2 linked regions of the Prochlorococcus marinus subsp. marinus str. CCMP1375 genome follow. The protein of the gene in region 2 binds, or shares a complex with, the protein of the main gene of each other region. Links are inferred from orthologs where the notes say so. Each region holds a gene or a part of one and is shown on either strand. Other genes may lie near its edges. The genes, in order: accD and accB.

Region 1 (5,089 bases), 750 kb from region 2 along the record:
GAAAGCTCGCCTTCAAAGCCATGGCCATCCTCTGCTTCTCCTTTGCCTGTTTCTAGAGATCCAAGGCAACCTAGTTCGCCTTCAACACTCACTCCAACTGAATGAGCAAAATCAACAACCTTTTTAGTTACAGCAACATTGTATTCATAACTTGATGGTGTTTTTGCATCAGCTTCTAAAGAGCCATCCATCATCACAGATGTAAATCCATTTATTGCTGCTGAATAGCATGTTGAAGGATCATTCCCATGATCTTGGTGCATTACAACAGGTATGTTTGGGTATGTTTCTGTGGCCGCAATAATTAGGTGACGAAGAAAAATTTCACCTGCATAAGTCCGAGCACCTCTAGAAGCCTGAAGAATTACTGGACTATCAGTTTCTGAGGCTGCCTCCATAATTGCCTGAACTTGCTCCAGATTATTTACGTTAAAAGCAGGAATGCCATAGCCATTTTCAGCGGCATGGTCAAGGAGGAGTCTTAGTGGAACAAGAGCCATTGGTTTCTCAGAAATATCATTGGGCCTAGGCAAAAAAAAGTCCTAGGCCAAAGGACCAGGACTTTAGAAGATAAAGGTATGAAATGTCACGTCATTCAGACACAAAATTACCTTTTTTGAGTAAAACTTATTTTTTGGACAGTAAAAAATTTAATATTTGTACCCTGCAACGAACAGAGCTTCATCAGATGATGGTTGAGACCCTGCTACATAAATCCCTTTTGACGCCTCGGAATTTGCTTGAGCTCTAGCCAGCAGAGCTTTCTGTCCAGCTTCTAAATTTTTGCCACCCCATTCTTTAAGACATGAGTGCTGAAGAGCCCTCCCATAAGAAAAACCTACATTCCAATTTGCTTTTCTTGGCTGTTTGTTCATTAAGTTCAAGTAAATAGAAGCAGCTTCTTCACTTAATCCTCCAGAGAGGAAAACAATCCCAGGCACAGATGCTGGTACACATCTTTCCATAGTCCTAATTGTTAATTCAGAGATCTTTTGAGGATCTGCTTTGTCTTTACAATCAGCTCCCTGAACTGTCATTGAAGGTTTTAAAAGAGTACCTTCTAAAAAAACACCATTAAGCTGACACGCCATATAAACCTCTTTTATTACCTCTTCTTGCACTTCGGCAGTTTTGTTTATGCTGTGAGAACCATCCATAAGTATCTCTGGTTCAATTATAGGAACCAATCCAGATTCTTGAACTGATCTCGCATAACGTGCTAGGCCCCAAGCATTTTCCTTTATAGATAGTTTTGATGGAGAACCATTATTTGTTATTTGTAGCACTGCTCTCCATTTAGCAAAACGAGCACCTTGTGCGTAATAGTCAGAAGACCTTTCCACAAGACCATCTAAGCCAGAACAAAATGTTTCAACATCATTACCACCCGCTAATGGGCGTAAGCCTTTATCAACTTTAATTCCTGGAATAACACCTAGTTTCTCAAGTTTCTTGACCATTGGTTCTCCATCAGGATGTGCCTGAAAAAGAGTCTCCTCAAAAAGGATTGCTCCACTTATGTATTCTCCTAGTCCCTCAGTGGTAAAGAGTAATCCTCTATAGGCTTTTCTATTTTCTTCTGTATTTTCTACATTGATAGATGCAAGCCTTTTCCCAATTGTTTTTGTAGATTCGTCTACTGCAAGTATCCCTTTGCCTGATGTGGCAAGAGAAGAAGCAGTCTTCTTTAATTCTTCTTTGTAATAACTAAGAGCCATTTTAATTTAGTGAAAATAAAGTTAGTAAATTTTTTCAGATCATGGGCTTAAGGTTTTCATTTAATACTCACTTCCAAGTATCAAAAAATACCTGCAAATAGATCAATTCTTCAATTAGTTTCTTTTTGAACGCGCTGATTAAGTGGACTTAGATAGTTAGTCTCATTCCAGATTTGTATGATTGATCAACCTTTTCACATACTCTTTGGCTTAATAAACCTTCCGTTAAGCCAGGAATTACTGGATTCCCTTTATTTATACTTTCAGCCCACCAATTTTGAATTCTTGCAACTGGAGCAATACGTCCATCTTCCCAAGTCCTATCAAAAGCAAGATTACTTACTGGTGTAATGGGACAAACCTTTTTACCTTTTTCACCAAACCATAATCCAAACCCATGAACATAATCTTTTTGATTATCGCTACCGAGTATTAAAGTGCCTTTGTTTCCATAAATCTCAAGCCAGAATCCTCTTCCATACCTTGAAACGGCTGAAAGTGTAACTTGTGCAGGAATTGGTTGCTGTGATTTGAAATTAGAAAGTTCTAATTGAGCCAAGCAGATATCTTCACTTGTCACATTTTCTAGTTTTTTGCTTTTGATAGAAGGTCTTTTTTGGATAGATGTTGATGTTAGTCCGTTTATGTTTTTAGTAGGACCAAAAAACCAATGTAATAAGTCAAAAGCATGAGTTCCAAGAGCACCAATGACGCCTCCTCCGCTTTGTTTTTCGGAATACCAATTCCAAGCTCTACTTTCATCAGCACGACTACTCATAAGCCAGTCAAGTTTTATTAACCAAGGTGTTCCTATAAGGTCATCATCTATCATTTGCTTTGCTTGCATGAAAAGAGGTACAGCTCTGTATTCAAAGTCAACAGCTACAGAAAGCTTTTTTTTAATTGATAAGCTCTGGAGCTCTAATATCTCTTCGCTATTTAAAGCAACTGGTTTTTCTAGTAGAAGATGTTTCCCTGCTTGAAGTGCGTCATACGCAAGTTTAAAACGAGGTTCTGGAGGAGTGGCAATTATTACTGCATCTATATCGGCATTATTAAGTAGGGCTGACCAATTGTCGTATCCCTTAAGATCATGAGTTTTACAAGCGTCATTTAAACGATCTGGTCGTGGATGCCATAGTGCAATTGGTTCCAGATCTTGACTTGAAAATAATCCTGGTAAATGTACTTTTTCTCCAAAACCTAACCCTGCCAATCCAACACCTATTTTTGATTTTTTATTTATGTTTGTAGATTGCATTTATTTAACTAGTAAGAGCAGGCTGATTCGATTGTCTCATCAATAAGTAAATCACCCTCTGAATTTTTCCAATTTTTTGTAAATTGATTAATTCCATCAATTGATTCATCAAAATAAAGCTTATTTAAGCAATCTATATTCATTATATAATCAATATCTTCAAGATTAGCTTTATTTTTACTACTATGAGGTCTAAAACGAGTGTGGATTGAGATCTTGGTTTCTGTGATTTTGTTTAGACTATCTTTATCCAACCATTGTTGACCAGCTTTTGAAGGAATAACTTCTATCCATTTAGAATCTAAAGCTAATACACTGTTATTTCTTTGTGGAGTGATTAATATACCTGAGATTAACAATAAGTAGATCCCGATTCTGATGATTAATTTAAACATTCAAGTTAGGTACTTATAGTTATTTTTTGGAATCCATGAAGACGTAATAGTTTCCCAAGTGTTTTTCTGAGTTCTGTGCGAGGTATGATTTTATCTACAAAACCATGCTCAAGTAGATATTCAGCTGTTTGGAAATTTTCTGGTAATTTTTCTCTGAGTGTCTGTTCGATTACTCTTCTTCCTGCAAAACCAATTAATGCTTTAGGTTCTGCAAGTATTAAATCGCCTAGCATTGCAAAACTCGCAGTTACACCTCCAGTGGTTGGGTGAGTAAGTAATGGCATATATAAAAGATTTGCTTCTCTATGACGTTCTAAGGCACCTGATATTTTTGCCATTTGCATCAGACTTAGCATTCCTTCTTGCATTCGTGCCCCTCCTGATGCGCAGACAATTAATAAAGGAAGCTTTTTTGATGTAGCTTTTTCTATTAGACGAGTAATTTTTTCACCAACAACAGATCCCATTGATCCGCCCATAAATCTAAAATCCATTACTGCTAGAGCTAAAGGTATTTCTTCTACTCTGCAGACACCTGTTGTTACACCATCCTTTAGACCAGTACTGGCTTGACTTTCTCTTAGCCTATCGGCATATGCGCGTCTATCTTTAAATCCTAGAGGGTCTATAGGAGCAAGATTCTTGTCTAGAGCAATAAAACTACCTTGATCAACTATTAATTTGATTCTCTCCTCGCTATTTATTCTGCTGTGATGCCCACAATTGCTACATACGTTTGCGTTGGTGAGAAGGTCTTTTCTATAAACAACTTGGCCACATTCAGGACATTTGCCCCATAACCCATCACTTTCCTCAGTTTCTTGGATGACTTTCCCAACGAACTGATCTTTTCTTCTTGCGGCAAACCAATCGAATAAAGACACAAGCTAAAGGATTCCTAGGTCTGTATGACTTTATTATCTTACAAATCCATCAACAAGCCAAAAGTCATTGCCAAGAATCCATACACTTTGAATGCCTATACAAATAAAAGGTGCAAATGGGAAAGGCTGCCATCTCTTTAGCAACCCAGTCAGTTGACCTACGACGGAGAATATTCCAGCAGCAATAAAGGCAAAGGCAATAGCAGTCCAGATACCATTTAATCCTAAAATTGCGCCTCCTAGTGACGCTAACTTTGCGTCACCTGATCCAAGCAATGTTTTATTTGTTGTTTTATGCGAAATAATGGAAATTAATTGCATTACTCCAAAAGAAGTAATGGAAGCAATCACATGCTTAATAATAAGCTCTTGATTAATATTTAATGGCCTTAGTATGCATGTTAAAATAATATTTAGTATACATATCTCTACAAGAAATTTAGGTATTCTTTGATTGAATATATCGTAAATAGAGATATAAAAAAGTATTCCCGCGATCGTGACATTTAGTTGAATTGAGGAATTGATAAATGTATTACTTGCAGTAAAAGATAATTGCATGTAGATGCAAATAGTTATTAATGTATATACTATAGAAAATAAAATTTTCATATACATTTTACAATCTACTTGCTAAACTTATAGAACTGATTAAGCAAAGTAAATTTATTATTGTAAATATAGTAATTAATTTAATCTATGCTGATTTCTTTTCTTCGATCATACGATGAATAATTGGCGTAAGTATTAGCTCCATAGCAAAACCCATTTTGCCTCCATTTACAACAATACTTGTTGGACTTGACATAAAAGAATCATTTATCATGCCTA
Region 2 (10,124 bases):
AGATCAGCATCACGAAGACAATTTAATTTTTCTTTAGTAACCTCACCCAAGATGCGAATAGCAAGCCCTGGGCCTGGAAAAGGATGACGGTTAACTATCTCTTCAGGTAATCCCAATGATCTACCAACTTTTCTTACTTCATCTTTAAATAATGTTCTCAATGGTTCAACTAATTTAAATTGTAAATCCTTAGGAAGACCTCCAACATTATGATGGCTCTTAATTTTTACTGCTATTCTTTCTCCAGTTTTGGGGTCAATATTTGTGCCAGAACTCTCAATAACATCAGGATAAAGTGTTCCTTGAGCAAGATAATCAAAAGGACCTAAACGTAAACTTTCTTCTTCGAAAACACGAATAAATTCTGTACCTATAATCTTTCTTTTCTTTTCAGGATCACTAACACCTTGTAATTTATCTAGAAATCGATCTCGAGCATTTATATATTCAACATTTATATGAAACTTTTTGTCAAAAAATTCCATCAAAAATTCTGGTTCACCTTTTCGCATAAAACCTTGATCAATAAACATGCAAGTAAGTTGATTTCCGATAGCTTTTTTTAAAAGAAATGCAAGGGTGGAAGAATCAACACCACCTGACAGTGCAAGTAAAACTCTTTTCTTACCAACCTTTTCCTGAACATCATTTATTGCCTCATCAATAAACGTATTTGTAGTCCAATCAGGCTTAGATCGACAAATATTGTGGACAAAATTTCGAATGATTACCATTCCATCCGTCGAATGAACCACCTCAGGATGGAACTGAACCCCATAAAAACGACGATCATGGCAAGCAATCGCTGCATCTGGCGTATTTGTCGTATGTGCCAATCGTACAAATCCAGCGGGCAATTGCTTCACTGAATCTCCGTGACTCATCCACATTGTCGAACCATTCTCGACATTAGTTAGTAATGCAGTTGGATCATCGACCTGCAAAAGTGCTTTCCCGTATTCAGCCTTTCCAATTGCTTCTCCTACAAGACCTCCTAATTGTTTCACCATTACTTGCATTCCATAACAGACGCCCAAAATAGGTATATCCAAATCCCAAATACTTGGATCACAAAGTGGTGCCTTTTCCTCATACACCGAACTAGGTCCTCCACTTAAAATAATTCCTTGAGGAGACAATTTCTTTAATTCTTCAACTGAAGAGTTGTATCCCAATACCATTGAATAAACTTCTGTTTCTCTAATTCTTCTGGCTATTAACTCAGAATATTGGGAACCAAAGTCAAGAATGACAATGGATGGGTTCCGCTGAGTTGTAACCTTAGGATCAGACATCTCTACAAAAAGAAACCAAAAATCTTGTAAAACTTAGAATAGAGAGAATTGTATTAATAGTCTTCAAGTTTCAGTCCAAAAGAATTAATTTGCTTCAGAGCATAATTGCCAGCCCATCGAATTTTTCTGGCTCTATCAAACATGACAGCTCCTATTTCAATAGAAGATGTCTCATACCTTTTAACATAGTCAATACTTCTTTTTTCAATCTCTACTGCCAATCTTTTCCAAAGTTTTTTGGCAGTAGAAATATCTTTGTTTTCCAATATTGATAAGGCTGCCTCAATAGAAACTGCTTCCTCAAATTCCTTTATTAAAGACAACGGAATTCTTTCCTTAACAGCGAAAGCTATCAAAGTCTCCAAACGATTATCAGCCAAATGATGATGAGTGTGAAACACACCACCAGCTAATTTAATTAATTTGCCATGATAGCCGAATATCAATAATTGCTGGACTTTTTCTTGAGCAGCAGCAACTAGCAAAGGTCCTAGCCAATTACCTGTTTTAATAATTTTAGAAGAATCAATTCCATATTGCAAAGCTAAATCCAATCCATTTTCACCAATTACAAATATCAAAGAACCAGTGAAACTTGATTCTGCACATCGACTACGCAAAGCATGAATTGTACTTTGAAGTTTCTTTGGAGATGCACTTTCCTGAACATCAGCTTGAGTCCCAATTAAAGCAAGACCATCTACCACTCCAAAAGCATGATTACTTGTTTTCTCTGCTAATTCTTGTCCAGAAGGAAAAATTATTTCCAAATTAAGAGAATATCCTTCTTTTCTATAAGGCTTTAGATTTACAATTAGCAATTGTCTAGCAAATTCAGAAATAGAGATGTCATTTGTCAAATCAAATTTACCTACTCCATAACCTGGAATAATTTTCAACCATGGCTCAAGTTCTAAACCATCTGAAGAAATTATCTGCTGATTTTCTATGTATCTAAGGCAAACCCAAATCTCCAAACCTCTTGTTAAGTCTAGACACTCCCCTGGATCACAATTAGTAATGCCTAAAGCTTTTTCTCCATTGTCCAAAATAGATGCTGATCTAATTGGAACAACTATTGATTCTTCATTGTTCAACAATTCAATTACTTCATGCGACTGCCAAGACTCTCCAATTAAAACTTTCACTGCAGCCTTTGCAGCAGCAACCACCCATACTGGAAGTGTGAATCCTCTCAAATCAACAAAAGAATAAAAAACAAAACCAATTTCCTAGATAGTTTTTTAAGATAGCTTTTATCAATACCTGGTCCATGAAAGAAAAACTTACGTTAATGATCCCAGGACCCACACCTGTCCCTGAAAGAGTACTCAAAGCACTTAGCAAGCATCCTATTGGCCATAGGAGTCGAGAGTTTCAAGACATTGTCAAAAGTACTACAGAACTTCTAAAATGGCTTCATCAAACTAAAGGTGATGTCTTAACAATTACTGGCAGTGGAACAGCTGCTATGGAAGCTGGAATAATTAACACACTTAGCAAAGGTGACAAGGTAATCTGCGGCGAAAATGGAAAATTTGGTGAAAGATGGGTCAAAGTTGCTAAAGCATATGGACTTGAAGTAATAACTGTGAAAGCAAATTGGGGTGAACCTTTAGATCCTGAAAATTTTAAAAATCTTCTAAATGATCATCAAGATATACGAGCAGTAATTATCACTCATTCTGAAACATCAACGGGTGTAATTAATGATCTAGAAAAAATTAGTAGCTATGTAAAACATCACAAGAATGCAATCACAATTGCAGATTGTGTAACGAGTATTGGTGCATGTGAAGTTAAAATGGATGATTGGGGAGTAGATGTTATTGCATCTGGATCCCAAAAAGGATATATGATGCCACCAGGCTTAAGTTTCGTCGCAATGAGCGAAAAAGCTTGGCAAGCAAATATACGTTCAGACTTACCAAAATTTTATCTTGATTTAATATCTTATAAAAAAACAGTTGATAAAGATAGTAATCCATTCACGCCAGGAGTCAATCTATATTTTGCTCTAGAAGAAGCCCTAATAATGATGAAAGAAGAAGGACTGGAATCAATATTTATGCGCCATCAGAGACATATGAAAGCTACACAAGAAGCTATGAAATCAATTGGATTAAATCTATTTGCTAAAAACGGTTTTGGAAGTCCTTCAATCACTTCAATAATGCCAGAAGGTATAGATGCAGAAAAAATAAGAAAAACTGTAAAAGAAGATTTTGATATATTACTTGCTGGCGGTCAAGATAATCTTAAAGGCAAAATATTTAGAATTGGTCACCTTGGATTTATTAACGATAGGGACATAATTACAGCTATAGCATCTATAGAAGCAACTCTAAATAAACTAGGAAAATCAAAATATCCTATAGGAACAGGGGTTGCTATAGCAACAAAAATACTTAATGAAAGAAGTAATTAAGAATATTTACTTTATCTAAATCTACTGAGACAGTAAATCTAAGCAGCCATCTCTTGATTACCTTTATCTTCTTCAACCCATACTTCATCAGAATCAAAATCATTAGAAGAGTTATTCAAAAGTCCCTTACATTCTTGTAAAAGCTGATCAACACCATCAAGCATTACCAATTCTTCATCCGATTGAACTTCTTTAGGTTGAATTGATGTCAATTCTAAAGCTTCTATTCGCTGCTCTAGTTTGATTAATCTCTGAGAAATAGCAGTAACAGTTTGAGCAAGATCTTCTGCGGTCCGCGTAATCCTGAATGAACATGAAGATCCCATTTAGTAAAAATTGCATTTGCACTGATCACAACACATAAATACAAAATTCTCAAGTCTTAATGCATCTAGAAAAAACAAATAACTTATTAATAGCGAAGTTCACCATAATCTAAAAAACCTAACAAATGTATTTAGAGTAGTTTATTCATTTGTGTTCTCGCTGCTTATCTCTTTAGAATACTAAAAATTCCCAACGATATGCCAGTGGCCACTATTGCAGGTGCATTATTAGGAGTTGAACTGTTAAGCATCAAGGGCAATAGCTGATATGGCCTCAAGGTAGAAAAACATACTTCAAATTGCTATTGGAAAAGACTAACAACCTACTCATAGCCTTATACCGGTCTTTAGAAACATCAATTTTCAAAAACTATTCCATTAGTATCAACAAGGATGAATCTTGGACTTTGAAGTAAACGATTAATTGAAGTTGATCAAATAAATCCTTGTTAAGTGCAACTCCTGGAAGCATTAGGGATATGAGTGTAGTAGAAGCTGAATCTTGCATCAGTCCTGCAATAGCTTTATTACATGCCGTCAGATTAATTACTATTTGACTCTGAATACCTTCTATTAGTACGAATATTGCAATAGATTCGAGAAATGATTCAGGCAAACAAACTAGACATTCGAAAGCATATAGATATCTTGAAAGAAACCAAGAAGAATTTTTAGTTATGAGCAACAAGAAAAATTTATTTTTTCTGCCTATATCAATTGCAGCAATAACAATTTCAACCATCGTTGGATCATTAGCAAATGCAGGATCTCAAGGCGTTGATATTTACTGCGTAATGAGAAATGGTGGAAATGACCATGCATCTAGCTGGTTAGCAGCTTATCAGTCACTAAAAAATGAAAGAGGAGGACTATTTAAAATATCCCCTAGGCAAGCCGCTACTATTATCGTTCAACAGGTAGTGGGTAGCCCAGATACATATAAAGACTGTATTCAACATCTTGGAGACCTCTATCCTAAGAATGAGGAAGATCTAGAGGGTAATGTAGAAGAAAAAAAGGTAAATAAAGGATATGTCGAAGATAGATATAGTTATTAAAAGGGATTTAAAGCAAATATCTATATCAATTCATTTACAAAGCACATAAAAGCTCAGCAATGCAGTGTTCTATACATTGACTATTTATAAAAGTAAGTCACCATAAAATCAATTATCGAGCGCGAATGCAGAATCGGGATGCCGTCTTCCTAGAAGATTTCTGCCCAAAATTACGCGATCGTCAATGGAGAAAATCACTTCATAGTTACACTGCAAAAAGATGTATATATTGCGGAAATGCTTCTGAATCTATTGATCATATTCTACCTCGCAGTAAAGGTGGATTAAGTATTACTGAAAACTGTGTGCCAGCTTGTCTATCATGCAATGGTAAAAAATCAGATACTGAAGCTTTTTACTGGTATAGAAAACAACGTTTTTATGATCCAAGAAGAGCTATGGCAATAAGAGCTTGGATAGATGGAGATATAAGCTTGGCAATGAGACTACTTCAATGGGCCCAACCAAAAGAATTAGAGAAAAATTCTAAAATTAAATGGGATATAAAAGCTGCCTAAGAATTACCAAACTTGACAAGCATTAGATGTATTGTACTTCTGACAAATAGATGCAAATTCATGAGGTTGTTCAGGTGCAAAAAACACTGCTAACCCTATACACGAAATAACAATTCCCATAATAAATTGCAATCTATTTTGTTCTTCAATCTCCATTGCGCTTTGATGAAAATCGCGACAAGAGAACTGACCTGCTCGAAGGTTCTTAGAAGAAAAACTAGTCATCAAAAAAACATTCAGTAATACATTTGTACTCATGATTGAAGACGTTGTCAAGCATTCGCTATCATTTCCTTCAAATTCAAAGATGTTGATCTTTGGAGGAGGATTTACAGGGCAACATATTGCAAAAGTTGCTCGTCAACTTGGCGCAAACGTGCTTTGCAGTCGTCGAGAATTAAATAAAGAAGGCGCAGACTTTGCTTTTGACAGCTCCAAAAAAGTTGGCATACCTGACCACATTCTCAATCATGTAACTCATGTAATTAGTTGTATCCCTCCCACAAAAGAAGGGGAAGACCCTGTATTAAATAACTTCAGTGAAAAATTAAAAGCCATTAAACCAAATTGGATTGGGTATTTATCTACTACAGGCGTATATGGAGACTACAAGGGAGAATGGGTCACAGAAAAGAGTTTTACTCATCCCAAACAGAAGCGAAGCATTCGCAGACTGTCCTGTGAAAAAAAATGGGAAGCATTAGGATTACCTGTACAAATACTTAGACTCCCTGGCATCTATGGGCCAGGAAGATCAACATTAGAAGCTGTAAAATCTCAAAAAAATCTGGTGGTCAACAAACCTGGGCAGGTTTTTTCAAGGGTACATATTGACGATATAGCTGGTGCTGTAATGCATCTCATACATTTATTCTCTAGCAAAACTAGTCCAAAAATTATTAATATAGCTGATAATGTACCAGCAACAAATGTAGAAGTAATGTCTTATGCAGCTAACCTCTTAAAGATCCCTTTACCGCCAATAGAGTCCTTTGACATTGCTTGTAAAAACATGAGTCCGATGGCCTTATCTTTTTGGCAAGAAAATCGAAGAGTAAGTAACCATGTCTTGTGCAAAACTCTTGGATACCAGCTTATTCATTCTGACTATAAATCAGGCCTCACAGACTGTTTGAAATGCATTGATTAATTAGAGTAATCTTTAATCTATTCATCAGAATCTTTGGATGAATCATTTTCCAATCTATTAATAATAAACTCAGACCAATTCATTGGTTTGTTTGGATCAACCTGAGTAAACCCAATATTATGTAAAAGCTGACTCCACTTAACAACCAACCAACCATCCCGCATGCCTTGAGCAATGCCATAAACCAAAAAAATTAAAAAAAATAACCTCAGCATGAAAAAAAGGAATCAATATTTTGAAGCGAGAAACCGAGTCGTTATAGCATTAGGTGACCCTGCAGGCATAGGAACAGAAATAACGCTTAAAGCACTTGGTTCATTGCTCTTACCTAAAAATATGCAACCTTTACTGGTTGGTTGCAAACGAAATGCAGAACTCACTTATTACAACCTAAAAACAAAAGGCATTAAATCCTTAGCCAATCCAAAAGATCTTGAATTTGAAGATATACCTTTTAAAGAACATGTAATAGCAGGGCAGCCATCCCAAAAAACAGGAAAAGCAAGCTTTAATTGGTTGACCAGAGCCAATGAAATTGTTCTGAAGAATGAAGCAAGAGCTCTTGTAACCGCACCTATAGCAAAACATACTTGGCACGCTGCAGGGCATAACTACCCTGGACAGACAGAAAGGTTAGCTGAGTTAACAAGTACAAAAAATCCTTCAATGCTTTTCACAGCGAAATCACCATTTACTTCTTGGCGATTAAACACCTTGCTAGCAACTACTCATATTCCTTTAGCTGAAGTTCCCAGAAATCTCTCCCCTGAATTAATAATTTCAAAATTAGATACGCTCTTAAACTTCTGTCAAAAATTTAACAATGAGCCCAAATTAGCTATCGCTGGACTCAATCCACATGCTGGTGAAAAAGGACAATTAGGCAATGAAGAAATTCAATGGTTAAATCCTGTTATCGAAGAGTGGCGAGTTAATAATCCAAACGTAATTCTAGAAGGGCCGATCTCTCCTGATACTTGTTGGATATCAACTGCACAATCATGGAAAGATACACATCTAACAAAAGGTCCTGATGGAATACTTGCCCTTTATCATGACCAAGGGCTAATTCCAGTAAAAATTATTGCATTTGACTATGCTGTCAATACAACATTAGGTCTACCCTTCATTAGAACCTCTCCTGATCATGGAACAGGGTTTGATATTGCAGGTAAAGGAATTGCAAATTCTAAAAGTATGTTTTCTGCAATTGAAACAGCATGGGAGCTGTCTGATGTCTAAAAATTAAGAAGGTTTAACTTTGATTAAAGGCTGACCAAATTCTACTGGAGTTCCGTTCTCTACAAGTATTTCAACAACTTCACCATTCACTTCTGATTCCAATTCATTCATCAATTTCATTGCTTCTAAAATACAAACAGTCTGGCCAACCGTTATTCTTGCTCCAATCTCGACAAAAACAGGCTCTCCAGGAGCAGGGGCTCTATAAAAAGTCCCAACCATAGGAGCTGTAATTTCAACAAATTCACCTCTCGAAGAAGCCACTGCTGGTGGAGGAGTGCTTGGCGAAGAAGGAACGTTAGATATGGCTGCTGCTGAAGGATCAACTAGTTGTGATGAAAGAACAGAGGTTGCTTCATTAGCGGAAGTTGATGAATGTACTAAAGATGAGCCCGCAGCAGGCAATAAATTGCGCTTAACTTCTAATCTAAAATCCTTGCCCTCCAAGGAAAATTCTTGAATATCACTATCAGCCAAAGTGGCTAACAGATGATCTAATTGTTGGTGATCAAGATTCATTTTGATTAGTTCTCCCGACCTAGATAACTATCATTACGAGTATCTACTTTGATCTTCTCACCTACTGAAATAAACAACGGAACCATAATTTGAGCACCAGTTTCAAGAATGGCAGGTTTGGTTCCTCCTGTGGCTGTGTCACCTTTGACTCCAGGATCTGTTTCCTTCACCTCAAGTACAACAGAATTAGGCAACTCAACCTCAAGAGGCTTTTCATTCCATGAGACTACATTAACTTCCATACCTTCTTTCAAATATTTTCTGCTATCTCCAATTTGATTGGCAGTAAGCCTAGTTTCTTCATAAGTACTCATATCCATAAAAACATAATCTCCTGATTCCATATATGTATGTTGCAGTGTAGCTTTTTCAAGCAATGCTTGAGGAACCATTTCTCCAGCTCTAAAGGTTTTCTCAACCACATTCCCAGCTTGTACAGCTTTTAACTTAGTGCGAACAAAAGCTGAACCCTTACCAGGTTTAACATGTAAAAACTCAACTACTCTCCAAACAGCACCATCTAATTCAATAGTGGTGCCAGTGCGGAAGTCGTTACTTGAAATCATTGTCGCTGACCATACCACGCGATCATAAATCTGTGTCAGAGTTATGCATGAGTAGAAAACCACATGACAAAAAAAACTGTCTTCCTAATTCTTCTAACACTATTAATTCCAATAGTTTTTATGTTGGTAGATCCTGCAACTGCAGCACTCCCTACGGGCAATCGAGTAAAAGACCCATATGCAATTCTAAGAAATTCCTTACCGATCAATCAAAAGGAATTAAGAGAGATTCAACACACTCTAGAAGATACAAGTGACTTGGTAAGAGGCAACCGATGGCCAGCAATTAATCAAGCAGCATCCAGAAGCCAATTTTTAGTAAATACAAAAACCAATCAGATTCTCCAATCAATTCCTGATGAAGAAAAAAATAAGGGGGAAAAAATTATATCTGAATTAAAAGAAAATCTAACAAGACTTAATGAAGAAGCCAGTTTAAAAAATAAGTCTGACTTCATAGAAATACGACGTAAATCTCTTAAAGAAATTGGTGAAATAGAAGCCTTAATGCTGCCAGAGAAATTTCCTCACGACATTCCTAAAGAATTTGATTCTCTTCCTAGACTGCTAGGAAGAGCAAGTGTAAATATTAAAACTACCAAAGGAGATATGTATGCAATTATTGATGGATATAATGCCCCTTTAACTGGCGGTGCGTTTATAGATCTAGTCAGTAAAGGCTTTTATGACGGTTTACCTATGAATAGGGCTGAAGAATTTTTTGTTCTACAAACTGGAGATCCTAAAGGAGAAGCTATCGGATATATCAATCCTGAAACTAAGGAAGAAAGGCATGTCCCTTTGGAAATACGAGCTCCTAAAAAAACAGAAACAATTTATAACCAAACTTTTGAAGAGCTTGGCCTTTATACAGAAACGCCAGTTCTACCATTTGCAACACTTGGAACTCTTGGATGGGCACATTCTGAACAAGCACTTGATGATGGATCATCTCAATTTTTCTTTTTTCTGTATGAAGCAGAGTTAAATCCAGCAGGAAGAAACCTAATTGATGGAAGAAA

What was found.
Region 1: the proteins of accB (region 2) and accD are in contact, whole or in part, in a solved structure (PDB 8UXZ), measured with the Escherichia coli proteins. The link is inferred for Prochlorococcus marinus subsp. marinus str. CCMP1375 from one-to-one orthologs.

The regions. Positions count from the first base shown.
Region 1 is NC_005042.1:779,705-784,793, forward strand. What follows is about bases 2,320-5,089. They hold accD (acetyl-CoA carboxylase, carboxyltransferase subunit beta), read right to left. Parts: upstream 4,259-5,089; coding sequence 3,380-4,258; downstream 2,320-3,379. Other genes in these bases: PRO_RS04225 (Gfo/Idh/MocA family protein), read right to left, coding at 2,320-2,979; PRO_RS04230 (hypothetical protein), read right to left, coding at 2,988-3,374; PRO_RS04240 (prepilin peptidase), read right to left, coding at 4,292-4,819; PRO_RS04245 (phosphoribulokinase), read right to left, coding at 4,956-5,089. Outside these bases: fba (class II fructose-bisphosphate aldolase), read right to left, coding at 1-500; PRO_RS04220 (class I fructose-bisphosphate aldolase), read right to left, coding at 651-1,718; more of PRO_RS04225, read right to left, coding at 1,867-2,319.
Region 2 is NC_005042.1:26,788-36,911, reverse strand. Bases 6,782-9,650 are described here. They hold accB (acetyl-CoA carboxylase biotin carboxyl carrier protein), read right to left. Parts: upstream 8,543-9,650; coding sequence 8,021-8,542; downstream 6,782-8,020. Other genes in these bases: PRO_RS00125 (peptidylprolyl isomerase), read left to right, coding at 9,166-9,650; efp (elongation factor P), read right to left, coding at 8,542-9,102; pdxA (4-hydroxythreonine-4-phosphate dehydrogenase PdxA), read left to right, coding at 6,989-8,017; PRO_RS00145 (hypothetical protein), read right to left, coding at 6,793-6,990. Outside these bases: guaA (glutamine-hydrolyzing GMP synthase), read right to left, coding at 1-1,295; cobalt-precorrin-5B (C(1))-methyltransferase CbiD, read right to left, coding at 1,349-2,494; PRO_RS00180 (pyridoxal-phosphate-dependent aminotransferase family protein), read left to right, coding at 2,569-3,723; PRO_RS00175 (hypothetical protein), read right to left, coding at 3,762-4,049; PRO_RS00170 (hypothetical protein), read right to left, coding at 4,420-4,665; PRO_RS00165 (DUF6554 family protein), read left to right, coding at 4,727-5,107; PRO_RS00160 (HNH endonuclease), read left to right, coding at 5,233-5,625; PRO_RS00155 (hypothetical protein), read right to left, coding at 5,629-5,883; PRO_RS00150 (oxidoreductase), read left to right, coding at 5,882-6,775; more of PRO_RS00125, read left to right, coding at 9,651-10,124. UniProt on the Escherichia coli protein: This protein is a component of the acetyl coenzyme A carboxylase complex; first, biotin carboxylase catalyzes the carboxylation of the carrier protein and then the transcarboxylase transfers the carboxyl group to form malonyl-CoA.